3 regions of the Variovorax durovernensis genome follow, and region 1 is predicted to be linked to each of the others. Evidence: predicted binding sites of a transcription regulator. Region 1 holds the regulator's gene; each other region holds the start of a gene.

Region 1 (5,313 bases):
TCGTGAACTACCTCGTGGGTGAAGCGAAAAAGGGCTGATGCCCAGGCTCCGCGCACTTCGTGCCGCTGCGCCCCTCACCGGCCCGCTTCGGCGGGCTTTTTCATCTGTGCGTGCGGGTTGACGCAATCAGCCGCATACAATGCCGAGCAAGTTTCGTGCCTCTATGACATTGCATTCTTACTCCACCACTCCCTTCCTGCGTCGCGTCGGCCGCCTGGCTGCCGCCGCGTTGCTGCTGGCCGGCCTTGCCTCGGGCGCCCTGGCCGAGACCGCCGACCGCAGCAAGCCGATGAACATCGAGTCGGATGCCATGCGCTACGACGACCTCAAGCAGACCAGCGTGTTCACGGGCAACGTGCTGGTAACAAAAGGCACGATCATCATCCGCGGCGCGCGGCTCGATGTCCGCCAGGACGCCGAGGGCTACCAGTACGGCGTGGTCACGGCGGCGCCCGGCAAGCGGGCCTACTACAAGCAGAAGCGCAACGCACCTGACGAGTGGATCGAGGGCGAATCCGAAGTCATCGAGTACGACAGCCGCGCCGACAACGTCAAGTTCATCCGCAACGCAGAAATGCGCCGCCTGCTCGGTTCGACGCCGAACGACGTGAGCACCGGCGCCCTGATCGTCTACGACCAGAGCAACGACACCTACACGGTCAACGGTTCCACCGTGCCGCCGAACACCGCGGTCAACGCGTCGTCCCCGAGCGGCCGCGTCAAGACCATCCTGACACCCAAGGCCGCCACGGCGCCCGCGCCCGGCGCTCCCGCCGGAGCCAAGCCCGCCGCGCCGGCAGCGTCCACGCCGGCACCCGGCACGGGCCTGCGCTCGACCACCACGCTCGGTGGCGATGGAGAAACCCGCAAGTGATCGAAACCGCTGGAACCCAGGAAGCCAACGGCGCACCGGGCAGCCGCCTGGTGGCGCGCGGCCTGAAGAAGAGCTATGGCAGCCGCACGGTCGTGAAGGACGTCTCGCTCGACGTGCAGAAGGGTGAAGTCGTCGGGCTGCTCGGCCCCAACGGCGCCGGCAAGACCACCTCGTTCTACATGATCGTCGGGCTGGTGCGCGCCGATGCGGGCGACATCACCATCGACGGCGAGCCCATCGCCCACATGCCCATCCACCGCCGCGCGCGCATGGGCCTGAGCTACCTGCCGCAGGAAGCCTCGATCTTCCGCAAGCTCACGGTCGAGGAAAACGTGCGCGCCGTGCTCGAACTGCAGCATGAGCCCGACGCGAGCGGCAAGCTCGTGCCGCTGTCCAAGCAGCACATGGAAGAGCGCCTGTCCGAACTGCTGGCCGACCTGCGCGTCGACCATCTGCGCGATTCGCCCGCGCTGGCGCTGTCGGGCGGCGAACGCCGCCGCGTCGAGATCGCACGCGCCCTGGCCACCCAGCCGCGCTTCATCCTGCTGGACGAGCCCTTCGCCGGCATCGACCCGATCGCCGTGATCGAAATCCAGCGGATCATCAGCTTCCTGAAGGAGCGCGGCATCGGCGTGCTCATCACCGACCACAACGTGCGCGAAACGCTGGGCATCTGCGATCACGCGTTCATCATCAGCGACGGGCATGTGCTGGCACAAGGCACGCCCTCGGAGATCGTCGACAACGCCGAGGTACGCAGGGTGTACCTGGGCGAACACTTCCGGATGTGATCGTGTTGCGCGGGTCAAAGGCGAGCGTGGCCACCATCCGCGTGGGGATCCTTCGCGGGGGCCGCCGCGCGCAGCGCGCAGCCTTGGGGGGAGCAGCAATCTCATGAAGCAAGGGCTGTCCCTTCGCGTCTCGCAGCACCTGGCGTTGACGCCACAGCTGCAGCAGTCGATCAGGCTGCTCCAACTTTCCACGCTCGAACTGAGCCAGGAAGTGGAGCAGATGCTCGACGAGAACCCCTTCCTCGAGCGCACCGCGGAAGAAGCGGCGCGCGAGGAATTCGGGCTCGACACGGCCGACGCCCCCGTCGCGCGCGATGACGGCGGCGAAAGTGGCGAGGGCGGCGACGGCGAGAGCGACTTCACCCCGCCGCCGGCCAGCACTTCCGCCGCCTCGACCGAGACCGGCACCACCACCACGGCCGATTCCGACGGCCCCGCCGCCGAGATCGCCGAGCGCGAGCCCGACTGGGAAGGCGACGGCACCGTCGACATGGCGCCCGACGACAGCGAGTGGGGCAGCGACGCCCCCGCGCGCCAGAACAACCTGGGTGACGACGAGCGCGCCGATGCCACCGAGCTTGCGCGCAGCCAGGAGTCGCTGCAGTCGTTCCTGCACCGCCAGGCACTGAGCCTGCGCCTGAGCGAGAACGACAGCGCCGCGCTGCGCTTCCTGATCGAGTCGCTCAACGACGACGGCTATCTCGAAGACTCCCTGCCGGCGCTGGCCTCGGGCCTGGCCGGCGACGACAACGACCAGTTCGACGACCTGGTGCATCACTTCCAGGTGGCGCTCGGCCTGCTGCAGAGCCTGGAGCCGGTGGGCGTGGGCGCGCGCGACCTCGGCGAATGCCTGAGCATCCAGCTGCGCGCGTTGGCCGCCGAGGACGACGAAGACGAAGAACAGGCACAGGTCTACAAGACCGCCATCGCCATCTGCAAGCAGCCGATGGAGCTGCTCGCGCGGCGCGATTTCAAGCGCCTGGCCACGCTCACTCGCAGCAGCGAGGAGCTGGTGCGCTCGGCGCTGCAGGTCATCGCGCGGCTGGAGCCCAAGCCGGGGCGCCGTTTTGTCGATGTCGAGCGCAACATCGTCATTCCCGACGTGATCGTCACCAAGACCGGCCGCGGCACCAACGTCAAGTTCCGCGTCATGCTGAATCCCGAGGTCATGCCGCGCCTGCGCGTGCACGACATCTACGCCGGCGCGCTCAAGTCGCACAAGGGCGAGGGCAGCCAGGCGCTGTCGCAGCGGCTGCAGGAGGCGCGCTGGTTCATCAAGAACATCCAGCAGCGCTTCGACACCATCCTGCGCGTGAGCAACGCCATCGTCGAGCGCCAGAAGAGCTACTTCGTGCACGGCGAGCTGGCCATGCGCCCGCTGGTGCTGCGCGAAATTGCCGACGAGTTGGGCCTGCACGAATCCACCATCTCGCGCGTGACCACCGCCAAGTACATGGCCACGCCGTTCGGCACGGTCGAGCTGAAGTATTTCTTCGGTTCGGCGCTGGGCACCGAGACCGGCGGCAATGCATCGAGCACCGCGGTGCGTGCGCTGATCAAGCAGTTCGTGAGCTCGGAGAGCATCAAGAAGCCGCTGTCGGACAGCCAGATCTCCGAGATGCTCAAGGAGCAGGGCATCGAGTGCGCGCGCCGCACCGTGGCCAAGTACCGCGAGGCCCTGCGCATCGCGCCGGCCAACCTGCGCAAGGCGCTGTAGCTCGGCACACCCCCAGGCTATGCGCACTTCGTGTCGCTTCGCCAACCCCCTTGCAGGGGGCAACACCAGCGGCCCGGCAGAGCCGGTTCCGCGGTGTTCGCCGCGTGGCCATGAATGGCGAGCGGGTCTGGCCTTGGTGCTCGCTCTGGCCGTGCTGTTCGTCACCGGCTGCGCCACCTTGCCCGACGAGGCACCGCGCCCGCCCACCAAGGCCATGGCCGTGTCGGCCGACACCGCGCTCGGCAAGCTCGCGATGGCCGCCCAGCCCGACCCCGACCTGAGCGGCTTCCGTCTCATGCCCGGCGGCGACTTTGCCTTCGACACCCGCATCGAGCTCGCGCGCCGCGCCCAGCGCACGCTGGACTTGCAGTACTACCAGATCGAGAACGACGAGACCGGCCGCTACCTGCTGCGCACCCTGCGCGATGCCGCCTTGCGCGGCGTGCGCGTGCGGGTGCTGATGGACGACCTCTACACCTCCGGCGAAGACGAGCTGCTGCTCGGCTTTGCCGCCACGCCGAATGTCGAGCTGCGCCTCTTCAACCCGTTCCCGGCCGGGCGCGGCAGCCTGGTCAGGCGCTTCGCGGCGTCGCTGTTCGACTTCAGCCGCGTGAACCGCCGCATGCACAACAAGCTGTTCATCGCCGACGGCGCGATGGCGGTGGCGGGCGGGCGCAACATCGGCAACCAGTACTTCACGCGCACGGCGGGCGAGAACTTCCTCGATCTCGACACCTTCGTGACCGGCGCGCTGATCCCCCGGCTCGGCAGCCTGTTCGACCAGTACTGGAACAGCACCTACGTGCGCCCCGTGCAGTCGGTGGTGGCGAGCAGCCTTTCGCGCGAGGAGCTGCAGCGCCGCTTCGATGCCGCTACCGGCGCCGACACCACCCCGCCGCCGCCGCAACCCGCGCCCAACGACCTGCTCGGCTACAGCCCGATTGCGGACGACCTGAACGCCGGCAGGCTGGGCTTGATCTGGACCCTGGCCGAGGCCTATGCCGACTCGCCCGACCGGGTGATCGGCAAGACCGCGTCGTACGGCGGCGTGCCGCTGCTGGACGTCGACAGCGTGCGCTACAACGTGGTCGAGCAGATGCGCCGCGCGCGCGCCGAGGTGACCATCGTCTCGCCCTACCTGATTCCGGGCGCCACGGGGCTCGAGGTGATGCGCGAGATCCGCGGGCGCGGCGTGAAGATCAGCGTGGTCACCAATTCGCTGGCCGCCACCGACGAACCGCTGGTGCATACCGCCTACCGCCGCTACCGGCCCGACATGCTCAAGCTCGGCGCCGACCTGTACGAGCTGAGTTCCACGCGCACCCGGCGCAGCGTGCGGCTGGGGCTCTTCGGCACCACGGTCGGGCGCCTGCATGCCAAGTCGGCGGTGATCGACCGGCGCACGCTGTTCGTGGGCTCGATGAATTTCGATCCGCGCTCGGAGTCGCAGAACACCGAGATCGGGCTGATCATCCACAGCCCCGAGATGGCGCAGCAGATGCTCAAGCTGCTCGACGTGCTCAAGCAGCAGGGCGCCTACCGGCTGCGCTTTGCCGAAGGCAGCAACGACAGCCGCATCGAATGGGTCAGCGACGACGCCGGCAAGATCACGGTGCTGCACGAGGAGCCCGATTCGGGCTTCTGGGACCGCACGATGCTCGAACTGCTGGCGCCGCTGACGCCCGAGAGCCTGCTGTAAGCGCCGCGGTATTCAGTCAGTGGCCGCCGCGAATGGCCGACCAGACCAGCCGCACGCCCAGCAGCCCCATCACGCCGCCGGCCGCGCGGTCGATCCAGGCCTTGTAGCGCAGGTAGGCAGAGCGCGGCGCCGCCGAGGAAAGCGCCAGTGCCACGATGGTGTACCAGCCGGTCTCGATGCAGAAGATCACTGCCGGCACCGCCAGCGCCAGTACCAGCGGCACCTCGCGCGG
Region 2 (5,313 bases), 3.8 Mb from region 1:
CGGGGAACAGGATCTTGGTGAGGATCTTCCACTCGCTGAGGTTCAGCACCTTGGCCACGTTCATGTAGTCGCTGGGCACGCGCTGCACGCCCACTGCCGTGTTGATGACCATCGGCCAGATCGAGCAGATGAAGATGGTCCAGATGGCGGCCGGGTTGGCGCCCTTGAACACCAGGAGGCCGATGGGCAGCCAGGCCAGCGGCGACACGGGGCGCAGCAGGCTGATCAGCGGGTTGAACATGCGCGACAGGAACTCGAAGCGCCCGATCGCGAAGCCCGCCGGAATACCGACCAGCGCGGCCAACCCGAAGCCCAGCGCCACGCGCTGCAGCGACGAGAGCACGTTCCAGCCCACGCCCTGGTCGTTGGGGCCCTTGCTGTAGAACGGATCGCTGAACACCGTCACGGCCTGTTGCCAGGTGGTGGCCGGTGTCGGGAAGCCGGTGGTGCTCTTCATTGCGACGATTTCCCAGACCAGCAGCAGCAGGCCGAAGCCCGCCAGCGGCGGCAGCACGCGCATCCAGAAGGCGCGCAGGTCGATGGGCGTGCGTTGCTTTGGCTCCCTCTCTCCTTTGGGGAGAGGGTTGGGGTGAGGCGCTGCTTCGGCGCGAGGCGTACCCTCACCCCGGCCCTCTGCCGCACGCGGGAGAGGGAGGGATGCTTCGAGCGGCGAGTGAAAGACTGCGCTGACCATGGTGTTCTCCTCAGGCATGCAACTTGAACGACTCGGCGTACTTCTTCGGATCCTTGCCGTCCCAGACCGAGCCGTCGAACAGCTTGCTGGTGCGCATCGGGTCCTTGGGCACCGGCGTCTGCGTGGCGGCGGCGGCCTGCTTGTAGATGTCGATGCGGTTGATCTCGGTGGCCACCTTCAGGTAATCGGGGTGCTCCTTCAGCAGGCCCCAGCGCTTGTGCTGGGTGAGGAACCACATGCCGTCCGACAGGTACGGGAAGTTCACGGCGCCGCCGTTGTAGAACTTCATGTGGTTGGGGTCGTCCCAGCTCTTGCCCAGGCCGTTGGTGTAGCGGCCCAGGATGCGCTGGTTGATGGCGTCCACGCTGGTGTTGACGTAGCTCTTGTCGGCGATGGTCTCGGCCATCTTGTTCTTGTTCTGCAGGCCGGCGTCGATCCACTTGCTGGCTTCCAGAACAGCGGCCGTCACGGCGCGCGCGGTGTTGGGGTACTTCTTCGTGAACTCGGCGGTGCAGCCGAGCACCTTTTCGGGGTGGTCCTTCCAGATGTCCTGCGTGGTGATGGCAGTGATGCCGATGCCGTCCATGATGGCGCGCTGGCCCCAGGGCTCGCCCACGCAGTAGCCGTCCATGTTGCCCACGCGCATGTTGGCCACCATCTGCGGAGGCGGCACGGTGATGTTCTTCACGTCCTTGAACGGGTCGATGCCGGCCGATGCGAGCCAGTAGTAGAGCCACATGGCATGCGTGCCGGTGGGGAAGGTCTGAGCGAAGGTGTATTCGCGCTTCTCGCTGGCGATGAGCTTGGCGAGCGATGCCGCATCGACCGCGCCCTTGTCCGAGAGCTTCTTCGACAGCGTGATGGCCTGGCCGTTGTTGTTGAGGGTCATGAGCACTGCCATGTCCTTCTTGGGGCCGCTCAGGCCCAGGTGCATGCCGTAGACCAGGCCATAGAGCACGTGCGCCATGTCGAGGTCGCCGTTGGACAGCTTGTCGCGCACGCCGGCCCAGCTGGCTTCCTTGCTGGGCACGATCTTCACGCCGTACTTCTTGTCGATGCCCAGCACCGAGGCCATCACCACGCTGGCGCAGTCGGTCAGCGGGATGAAGCCGATCTTCACTTCTTCCTTCTCGGGCTTGTCGGAGCCCTGGGCCCAGACTGCCGCGCGCAAGGCGGGGTCGATGCCAACGGCGCCGATGGCGGCGGCTTGCAATACGCGGCGTCGGCTGAGGCGGGTTTTGAGCAGGTCGGTCATGGGCGGGGCTCCGGTTGAAGACGAACAAACAAGAAAGACAAAAACGAAAAGGCGTCCGCACCGCGCAGGGGCTGCTCGAGAACGAGCCCTTGCGGGATGGGGACGCCTTTGTCCGGTCGGTGGGTGGCACCCGCCTTTGGGTGCCGCCTGCCTGAAGACCTTTTTGGGTCTATGCGCTGGCTGCTTGCAAGCGTTGTGCCAGCCTTGCCATGCAGTGTGTTGCTATCAGGAAAGTAGCTGGAGCGCCTTGCACGGCAAGGGTTGGGCTCCATCCGGACGATGGATGCGCGGCAGGCACGATTGTTGTGCGGTGCACCAAATTGAACGCCGTCAGCGGGGCGGCGTGCGATCCGGCATGGGAAGGTAGTCGGCCATCGCAAGCACCGACTCGGCCACTTCGACGAGCCGGCGGCCCTGGTTCATGGCGGTCTCTCGCAGCATCTTGTGCGCCTCCTGCTCGCTCATGCGCCGGTGCGCCATCAGCAGGCCCTTGGCGCGTTCGACGAGCTTGCGTTCGTTGAGCGAGGCACGCACGGTCTGGAGTTCGTCGCTCATGGCCTGCAGCCGTTGCGACTGCTCCTGCACCATGTCGAGCACCGATCGCTCGAGGTGGCGGCCGAGCTGTGCGGGCGTGGCGGCCTGCGCGTCGGTGTCGTCGAAGAACAGGGTGGCGTCGGTCTGCGGCGCCAGCGTGTCGAGCACCTGCCGGTAGGCCTGCAGTTCGCTGCGTGCCCGGGCGGTCTTGTGGCTGCAGAGGGCGCGCAGGTCGGCTTCGAGGCGGTCTTCGACGGTCCGCATGGCGTCGATGCGGCGCGTGCAGCAGTCGAACCAGGCCTGGCCCAGCGCGGAGTCGGCGGGCGCGGAGGTGGCGCCCCGGCGGCGCATGCGTTCCAGCTCGGCCAGGGTGGCGTCGGACTGGCTCTCGCGCCAGAGGGCGAGTACCGCGTCGCCGGAAAAGTCGATGAACACCTGGAAGCAGCGTTCCTGCGATTCGATCAGGTGTTGCCACTGCAGGCGCCGGGTTTCGTCGCTGCGGCCCTGGGCCAGTGCGGCGGCGCCGAATGCGCGCTCCTGGCCGGCGAACTCCTTGCCCTGCATGAAGTTGAACATCGCCACCAGGAGGCGGGAGATTTCAGGGTCGGTGGCGCCGTCGGCCGCCTCGAACACCACCGAAAGCAGGCCGGCGATGAGCTTGACGAAGGCGGCGGTCGACTGCGACGGCTTGAGTTCGCGCGCATCGATGCGCCGGCGCAAAGCGGGCAGGGCGTCCAGGCCGGGCAGCACCCAGGCAATGCGGCTGAACAGCCGCGCGCCGTTGCCGGAGCCGACGCCGCGATGGTGCTCGGCCTCTAGCTGGTCGAACCCCGCGCGCACTTCCTGCTCGAGCGCCAGGCATTCGGCGATCTGCGGGGCGCGCTGGTCGGCCAGGCGCATGCCGTGCGAGGCGAGGAACACGTTCGACATGCCGCGCTCGCGCTGCAGCGCATGCACCAGCCGCCCGATCACGCCGACCAGTTCGCTAGTGCGCGCGAGCTGGTCCAGCTCGTCGATCTCGCAGCGGCGGGCGGCGATCAGAAAACTCAGTCCGGACTTCATGGTGGGTGCGTTCGCCTGCGGGGAGCCTTTCGGGAACGTTGCAACATCCGTGCCTCTCGGGCCAGCCTCTCGCCCGCGCTTGCCCCTTCGCGGGCGCCTGCGGCGGGCGCCACCTACACTCGGCGGCATGCTCTTGTTGGGAATCGAATCATCCTGCGATGAAACCGGCGTGGCGCTGGTGGAGTCGCACGGCAACGCGCTGCCGGTGCTGCGCTCGCATGCGCTGCACAGCCAGATCGCCATGCACCAGGCCTACGGCGGCGTGGTGCCCGAACTGGCCAGCCGCGACCACATCCGCCGCGTGCTGCCGCTGACCGAGTCGGTCATGGCCGAGGCCGGCCGCTCGCTCAGTGAAATAGACGTGGTGGCCTACACGCGCGGCCCAGGCCTGGCGGGCGCGCTGCTCGTGGGCGCCGGCGTGGCCTGCGCGCTGGGCGTGGCGCTGGGCAAGCCGGTGCTGGGCGTGCATCACCTCGAAGGACATCTGCTGTCGCCATTCCTGAGCGCCGATCCGCCGGAGTTTCCGTTCGTGGCGCTGCTGGTGTCGGGCGGCCATACGCAGCTGATGCGGGTGGACGGCGTGGGCCGCTACGAGCTGCTGGGCGAGACCATCGACGATGCGGCCGGCGAAGCCTTCGACAAGAGCGCCAAGCTCATGGGCCTGCCGTACCCCGGCGGGCCGTGGCTCGCGAAGCTGGCCGAAGGCGGCGATGCCGCGGCTTTCAAGCTGCCGCGTCCGCTGCTGCACAGCGGCGATCTCGACTTTTCGTTCGCCGGCCTGAAGACGGCGGTGCTCACGCAGGCCAAGAAGCTCGGCGACCAGCTCGAGTCCAGCAAGGCCGACCTCGCGGCGTCCACGCAGGCGGCGATCGTCGAGGTGCTGCTGAAGAAGTCGCTCGCCGCGCTGGACCAGACCGGCCTGAAGCGGCTGGTGGTGGCGGGCGGCGTGGGGGCGAACAAGAATCTGCGCGAGCAACTCAATGCCGCATGCGCAAAGCGCAAGGTGCGGGTGCACTACCCCGAGCTGCACCTGTGCACCGACAACGGCGCCATGATCGCCATGGCTGCCGCGATGCGCCTGCAGTCGGGCCTGTCGCAGGCGACCGAGCGCTATGCCTTCGACATCAGACCGCGATGGCCAATGGAATCGCTGACTGCCGAGGCGTCGACGCCGCAGGCTGCGTAGCCGGCAGCGGCTGGCGCGAACGGCCGACTGCCGGCAGCGGCAACACGTCCAGCACGTTGCGCCAGAGCTGGCGCCATTGCGGCCAGTCGTGGCCGCCTTCGGTGGTGAACACGCGGCCCGGCGGCAGCGCGTCTGCCAGAAGCTTGTGGTTGCCGGCAAAGCGGTCGTCGAGGCCGAATCCCAGGTAGAGCGGCGGCAGGTTCTTCGAAGGCTGCGCCGAGAGGTATTGCTGGAAGAAGGGCCAGAGCTTGCGGTCGGGCTCTTCGTCGGGCTGCGGCCCGGTGGGTGCCTGCCATGCGCGCAGGCCACCGGCCTTCTTGATCTCAGCCCCGAGCACACGGCGCCCGAGGTAGGGCGCCAGCGCCACGATGCCGTCGACCGAGCCCGGCCTTGCCAGTTCGTGGATCAACGCGCCGAAGCCGCCGATGGAAATGCCCACCAGCCAGATCGCCTTGTAGCCCTTGGCACGCTGCGGCTCGATGACGTCGGCGTGCAGGCGCTCGCTGAGGGTCTGGTCGTAGTAGTACGACACGTCGGCGTCCACCAGCAGCGCATCGGCTGCGAGGTGACGCTCCCGGACGG
Region 3 (5,313 bases), 250 kb from region 1:
GCCGGGCTTGTGATGATCGTGAGCCGCGAGGCCAGCGCCACCAGCACCAGCACCGGCACGCCCAGCAGCGCGGTGGCGACGAAGAAGTTGCTGTAGCCGTAGGCGTCGACGAAGACGCCCGAATAGCCGGCGATGAATTTCGGCAGCAGCAGCATCAGCGAGCTGAACAGCGCGTACTGCGTGGCCGAGTAGCTGATGTTGGTGAGGCTCGACAGGTAGGCGATGAAGGCCGCCGAGGCGATGCCGCCGGCCAGGTTGTCGGCCGACACCACCGCGATCAGCGCCGTGGTGTCGTGCCCGCGCGTCGCCAGCCAGGCGTAGAGCAGGTTGCTCGCCGCGCTGAGCACCGCGCCCATCATCAGCACCCGCATCACGCCCAGGCGCATCGACAGCACGCCTCCCACGAAGGCGCCCACCAACGTCATGATCACGCCGTAGATCTTGCTGACCGTGGCGACTTCGTCCTTGGTGAAGCCCATGTCCACGTAGAAAGGGTTGGCCATGATGCCCATCACCACGTCGCTGATGCGGTAGACGGCGATCAGCGAGAGGATCAGCACCGCGTGCCATTTGTAGCGGCCGATGAAGTCGGCAAAGGGCTCGATCAGCGCGCTGCGCAGCCACTCGGCCGCGTTGCGGGCCTTGGGCAGCAGGCGCGGCACCGGCTCGGGGGACAGCAGCACCGTGAACACGCCCACCGCCATCGAAGCCGCCATCACCAGGTAGGCGGTCTTCCAGGCGCCGTCCTGGTAGGCGGCTGCGCCGGTGGCCGCCACGGCGGGCGCCACCTCGGCCCAGGCCGCGACCCACAGCACACCGGCGCCGGCCCAGATCATCGCGAGGCGGTAGCCCGTCTGGTAGGCGGCCGCCATTGCGGCCTGCTTGCGCGGCTCGGCCGATTCGATGCGGAAGGCGTCGAGTGCGATGTCCTGCGTGGCCGAGCCGAAGGCCACCAGCAGCGCGCACCAGATCAGCGGCGTGAGCCCCAGGCGCGGGTCGTTCATCGCCATTCCGACCAGCCCCGTGATCACCAGCCCCTGCGCCAGCAGCAGCCAGCCGCGCCGGCGCCCCAGCAGCGTGGTCAGCGGTGGCAGCGGCAGCCGGTCGACCAGCGGTGCCCAGACCCACTTGAAGCCGTAGGCCAGCCCGACCCAGCTCAGGTAGCCGATGGTGGTGCGGTCGATGCCGGCCTCGCGCAGGCGAAAGCTCAGCGTGCCCAGCACCAGCAGCAGCGGCAACCCGGCCGAGAAGCCCAACGCCAGCATGCGCAGCGTGGCGGGCTCCAGGTAGACCTTGAGGGCGTCGCGCCAGGGCGGGGAGGGGGTGGTGGGGGTTTCGACGGGCGAGGCGGACATGTGCCCGGATTGTCCATGAGCGGCGCAGGCCCTCGGGCGGCCCCTTTGTCTTCATTTGTTCCTATGATCCGGCCCCTATGTGCATACGATGCGAGCGCTCTTCCTCCGGCACCGCCGCCGGCTCCGTCCTTCCTTCCGCGGCCTCGCCCTGGAATCCCCGGCGCGCCTTCCTGCTGGCCGCGGCCGGCGCGGCATTGGGCGGCCCGGCGCTGGCGCAGGTCGACGTGGGCAATGCATCGGTGGCGCGCAACCTCGTGCCCGCCGACAAGATCGAGGCGGCCGGCGTTCAGCAATATGGCCAGCTGCTCGAGCAGGCCCGAGCCAAGGGCGCGCTCGCCGGCGACAACAACCCGCAGCTGCAGCGCCTGCGCGCCATCGCGAACCGCCTCATTCCGTTTGCCACGCCGTGGAATTCACGCGCCCGCAGCTGGAAGTGGGAGGTCAACCTGATCGGCAGCAAGCAGATCAACGCCTTCTGCATGCCCGGCGGCAAGATCGCCTTCTTCACCGGCATCCTCGACCAGCTCAAGCTCACCGACGACGAGGTCGCGATGGTCATGGGCCACGAAATGGCCCACGCGCTGCGCGAACACGCGCGCGCCCGCATGGCCAAGAGCGCGGGCACCGGCGCGGTGCTTTCCCTCGGTGCGCAGATGCTCGGCTGGGGCCAGGTGGGCGACCTGGCGGCGCGCGCGGGCACGCAGCTCATCACCCTCAAGTTCAGCCGCAGCGACGAGACCGAGGCCGACCTCGTGGGGCTGGAACTCGCGGCGCGCGCAGGCTATGACCCGAAGGCGTCGGTTTCGCTGTGGCAGAAGATGGCCGCGGCGTCCAAGAACCAGGGCAGCCTGAGCTTCCTTTCGACGCACCCGAGCGGGCCGGATCGCATCACGAAGCTCGAGGCGAACCTGCCGAAGGTCGAGAAGCTCTACCGCGACGCAAGGAAGTAACTCACCCCCGGGCTTCGCGCACTTCGTGTCGCTACGCCCACCCCCTTGCAGGGGGCAACACCAGCGGCCCGGCAAAGCCGGTTCCGCGGTGTTTCACTAAAGAGTTTCCACTGACTGACACGTATTGAGCGGGCTGGACCACGCAGGTAACCGCTGGCACGCCGTTTGCATCTCAACTTGTACACATGTTTGGATGCCTAATGATGGTGCATGAAGAAAACGGAAAAAGCGGATCGCCCGCCGCCGCCTGGATCGCGAAATTCGCGGCTCCCGTGGCGGACGCCGCGGCTGGCAAGGCCCTGGGCTTTGCCCTGCCGCTCGCCGGACTGAGCTTTGCGGTCAAGGACAACATCGACGTGGCTGGCGTGCCCACCACGGCCGCCTGCCCGGCGTTCGACCGCCTGCCCCAGGCCCACGCGGCCGTGGTGCAGCGCCTGCTCGAAGCCGGTGCATCGCTGGCCGGCAAGACCAATCTCGACCAGTTCGCCTGCGGCCTGAACGGCACGCGCTCGCCCTACGGCGAGGTGCCGAACGCCTTCGACGCGCGATACGTTTCGGGCGGCTCCAGCTCGGGCTCGGCCTATGTGGTGGCAACCGGCGAGGTCGACTTCGCGCTGGGCACCGACACGGCAGGCTCGGGCCGCGTGCCGGCCGGGCTCAACAACATCGTCGGCCTCAAGCCGTCGCGTGGCCTGCTGAGCACCTTCGGCGTGGTGCCCGCGGCGCAGAGCGCCGACTGCGTCTCGATCTTCGCGCGCACCGTCGCTACCGCGGTCGACGTGCTGCTCGCCGCTGTCGGCCACGACGCGCGCGACCCGTACTCCCGCGACATCCCCCTGAGCCGCAAGCCGCTGCCCGCGCACTTCCGTTTCGGCGTGCCCGACAGGCTCAGCTTCTTCGGCGACACCGCCGCCGAACGGGCGTTCAACGACGCGACCGCGCGCCTGCTGGCCATGGGCGGCTCGCCCGTCACCATCGCCTACGCCCCGCTCGCCGAGGCCGCCGCGCTGCTCTATGAAAGCGCGCTGGTCGCCGAACGCTACGCCGCGGTGCGCGAGTTCCTCGATGCGCACGGCGACGAGGTGATCGAGCCCGTGCGCGGCATCCTCGCGAGCGGGCGCAACTACACCGCCGCCGACGTGTTCGAAGCCCAGACGCGGCTGCGCGCCATCGCGCAGCAGGTCGAGCCGATGTGGCGCGACATCGACGTGCTGCTCGTGCCCACCGCGCCCACGCACTACACCCGCGAGCAGATGCGCGCCGACCCGGTGGCGCTCAACCGCAACCTCGGCGCGTACACCAATTTCGTCAACCTGCTCGACTACGCCGCGCTCTCCGTGCCCAGCAGCCTGCGCGCGGACGGCCTGCCCTTCGGCATCACGCTGATCGGTCCCTGCGGCAGCGACCTCGCGCTGGCCGACCTGGGCCAGCGCTACCACCACGCCACCGGGCTCGCGCCAGGCGCGACCGACGAGCCGCTGCCCGCGCCGCGCGCCATTCCGGGTCTCGCTGCGCCAGACGCGGGCACCCTGCCCATCGCCGTGGTCGGTGCGCATCTCTCGGACATGCCGCTCAACAGCCAGCTCACTGAACGCGGGGCGACGCTGCTGCGTGCCACGACGACCTCGCCCTTCTACCGCCTTTATGCACTGCCCGGCACCGTGCCGCCCAAGCCCGGCCTGCAGCGCGTGGTCGAAGGCGATGAAGGCGCCGCCATCGCGCTCGAAGTCTGGGCCGTGCCACTGGCGCAGGTCGGCAGCTTTCTCGCTCTCATTCCACCGCCCCTCGGCCTGGGCAGCGTCGAGCTGGCCGACGGCAGCTGGGTGAAAGGCTTCATCTGCGAGGGCCACGCCCTGGCCGGCGCGCAGGACGTGACCCTCCACGGCGGCTGGCGCGCATACGTCGCGAGCCGCGCCACACCGAGTTCCAACTGATCAGGAGTCCCGATGAGCAACCAAGAAAAACCTCCCGCGTCGAGCAGCATCAGTAGCCGCCGCCAGCTGCTGCAGGCCGGCGCCGCCGGACTGGCCGTGCTGGCCGCGCCCGCCATCGTGCGTGCGCAGGGCGCGGCGAAGCTGCGCATCGGCTTCTGGCCCGTGGCCGCCGGCCTGCCGTTCTTCGCGGCAGTCGACAAGGGCTACTTCAAGGAAGCCGGCCTCGAGGTCGAGCCGCTCAAGTTCGCCGGCGCGCAGCAGGTGATGGAAGGCATGCTCGCCGGCCGCTGCGACGGCAGCGCCAACGGCACCGGCTCGGCCAACCTCGCCATCGGCGAGATCGCGCAGCCCGGCCTCTTCAAGATCTTCTGCACCAACCCGAGCAATGCGAAGTACGTGCTCGACGAATTCATCGTCGCCAAGGAAAGCCCCATCAAGACCATGGCCGAGCTGGCCGGCAAGAAGGTCGCCTCGGGCCCCGGCATCCAGAACGTCACGCTGTGCAAGACCATGCTGGAGCGCGCGGGCGCCAAGGGCGCGACGGTGAGCGAGCTGCCCATCGGCCAGCATGTGGCCGCACTGGTCGCGGGCCAGGTCGACGCCTGCTACACGCTGGAGCCCACCGGCACCGTGGGCCGCATGAACGGCACCACGCGCGTCATCGAGGCCGGCGTGGTCGCGAAGTACATCCTCGGCGACCCGATGGCGCCCTGGCACGGCGGCGCAGCCAGCCTCACCACCGAGTTCATCAAGAAGAACCCGGAGATCGCGAAGAAGTACATCGCCGCCTATGCGCGCGGCGTGGAACTGGTGCGCACCAAGCCCGACGAGGCACGCCAGTTCATGAAGGGCTACACCGCCATCGAAGGCAAGCTCACGGCCGAAGTGCCGCTCGCGTCGTACATGCTCTACAACGAGTTCAAGCCCAGCGACGTCGCGTACTTCCAGAAGTTCTACGACCTGTTCACCGAGAAAGGCATCTTCGAGAAGAAGGTCGCGGTGGACACACTCCTCTACAAGGCCTGACATGAGGCTCGCCCCCAGCCTTCGCGCACTTCGTGTCGCTTCGTCAAC

The links. The regulator sigma-54, encoded in region 1, starts transcription at its own class of promoters, with help from an activator protein. The targets are predictions, from matches to a motif close to TGGCANGNAANCTGCTTT.
Region 2: the regulator sigma-54 is predicted to act here: its motif matches at 3,583-3,600, upstream of ACWV14_RS21275 (nitrate- and nitrite sensing domain-containing protein).
Region 3: the regulator sigma-54 is predicted to act here: its motif matches at 2,460-2,477, upstream of atzF (allophanate hydrolase).

Annotation. Positions count from the first base shown of each region.
Region 1 covers NZ_CDRNCW010000001.1:676,910-682,222, forward strand. Annotated here, with positions in the region: gene ACWV14_RS03105 (thiol:disulfide interchange protein DsbA/DsbL) at 1-38, shown strand, start outside; gene lptA (lipopolysaccharide transport periplasmic protein LptA) at 164-874, shown strand; gene lptB (LPS export ABC transporter ATP-binding protein) at 871-1,665, shown strand; gene ACWV14_RS03120 (RNA polymerase factor sigma-54) at 1,769-3,382, shown strand; gene ACWV14_RS03125 (phospholipase D family protein) at 3,519-5,081, shown strand; gene ACWV14_RS03130 (LysE family translocator) at 5,098-5,313, opposite strand, start outside.
Region 2 covers NZ_CDRNCW010000001.1:4,461,495-4,466,807, reverse strand. Annotated here, with positions in the region: gene ntrB (nitrate ABC transporter permease) at 1-694, opposite strand, end outside; gene ACWV14_RS21280 (CmpA/NrtA family ABC transporter substrate-binding protein) at 705-1,949, opposite strand; gene ACWV14_RS21275 (nitrate- and nitrite sensing domain-containing protein) at 2,280-3,545, opposite strand; gene tsaD (tRNA (adenosine(37)-N6)-threonylcarbamoyltransferase complex transferase subunit TsaD) at 3,673-4,731, shown strand; gene ACWV14_RS21265 (alpha/beta hydrolase-fold protein) at 4,670-5,313, opposite strand, start outside.
Region 3 covers NZ_CDRNCW010000001.1:427,545-432,857, forward strand. Annotated here, with positions in the region: gene ACWV14_RS01980 (AmpG family muropeptide MFS transporter) at 1-1,355, opposite strand, end outside; gene ACWV14_RS01985 (M48 family metallopeptidase) at 1,433-2,305, shown strand; gene atzF (allophanate hydrolase) at 2,506-4,239, shown strand; gene ACWV14_RS01995 (ABC transporter substrate-binding protein) at 4,252-5,265, shown strand.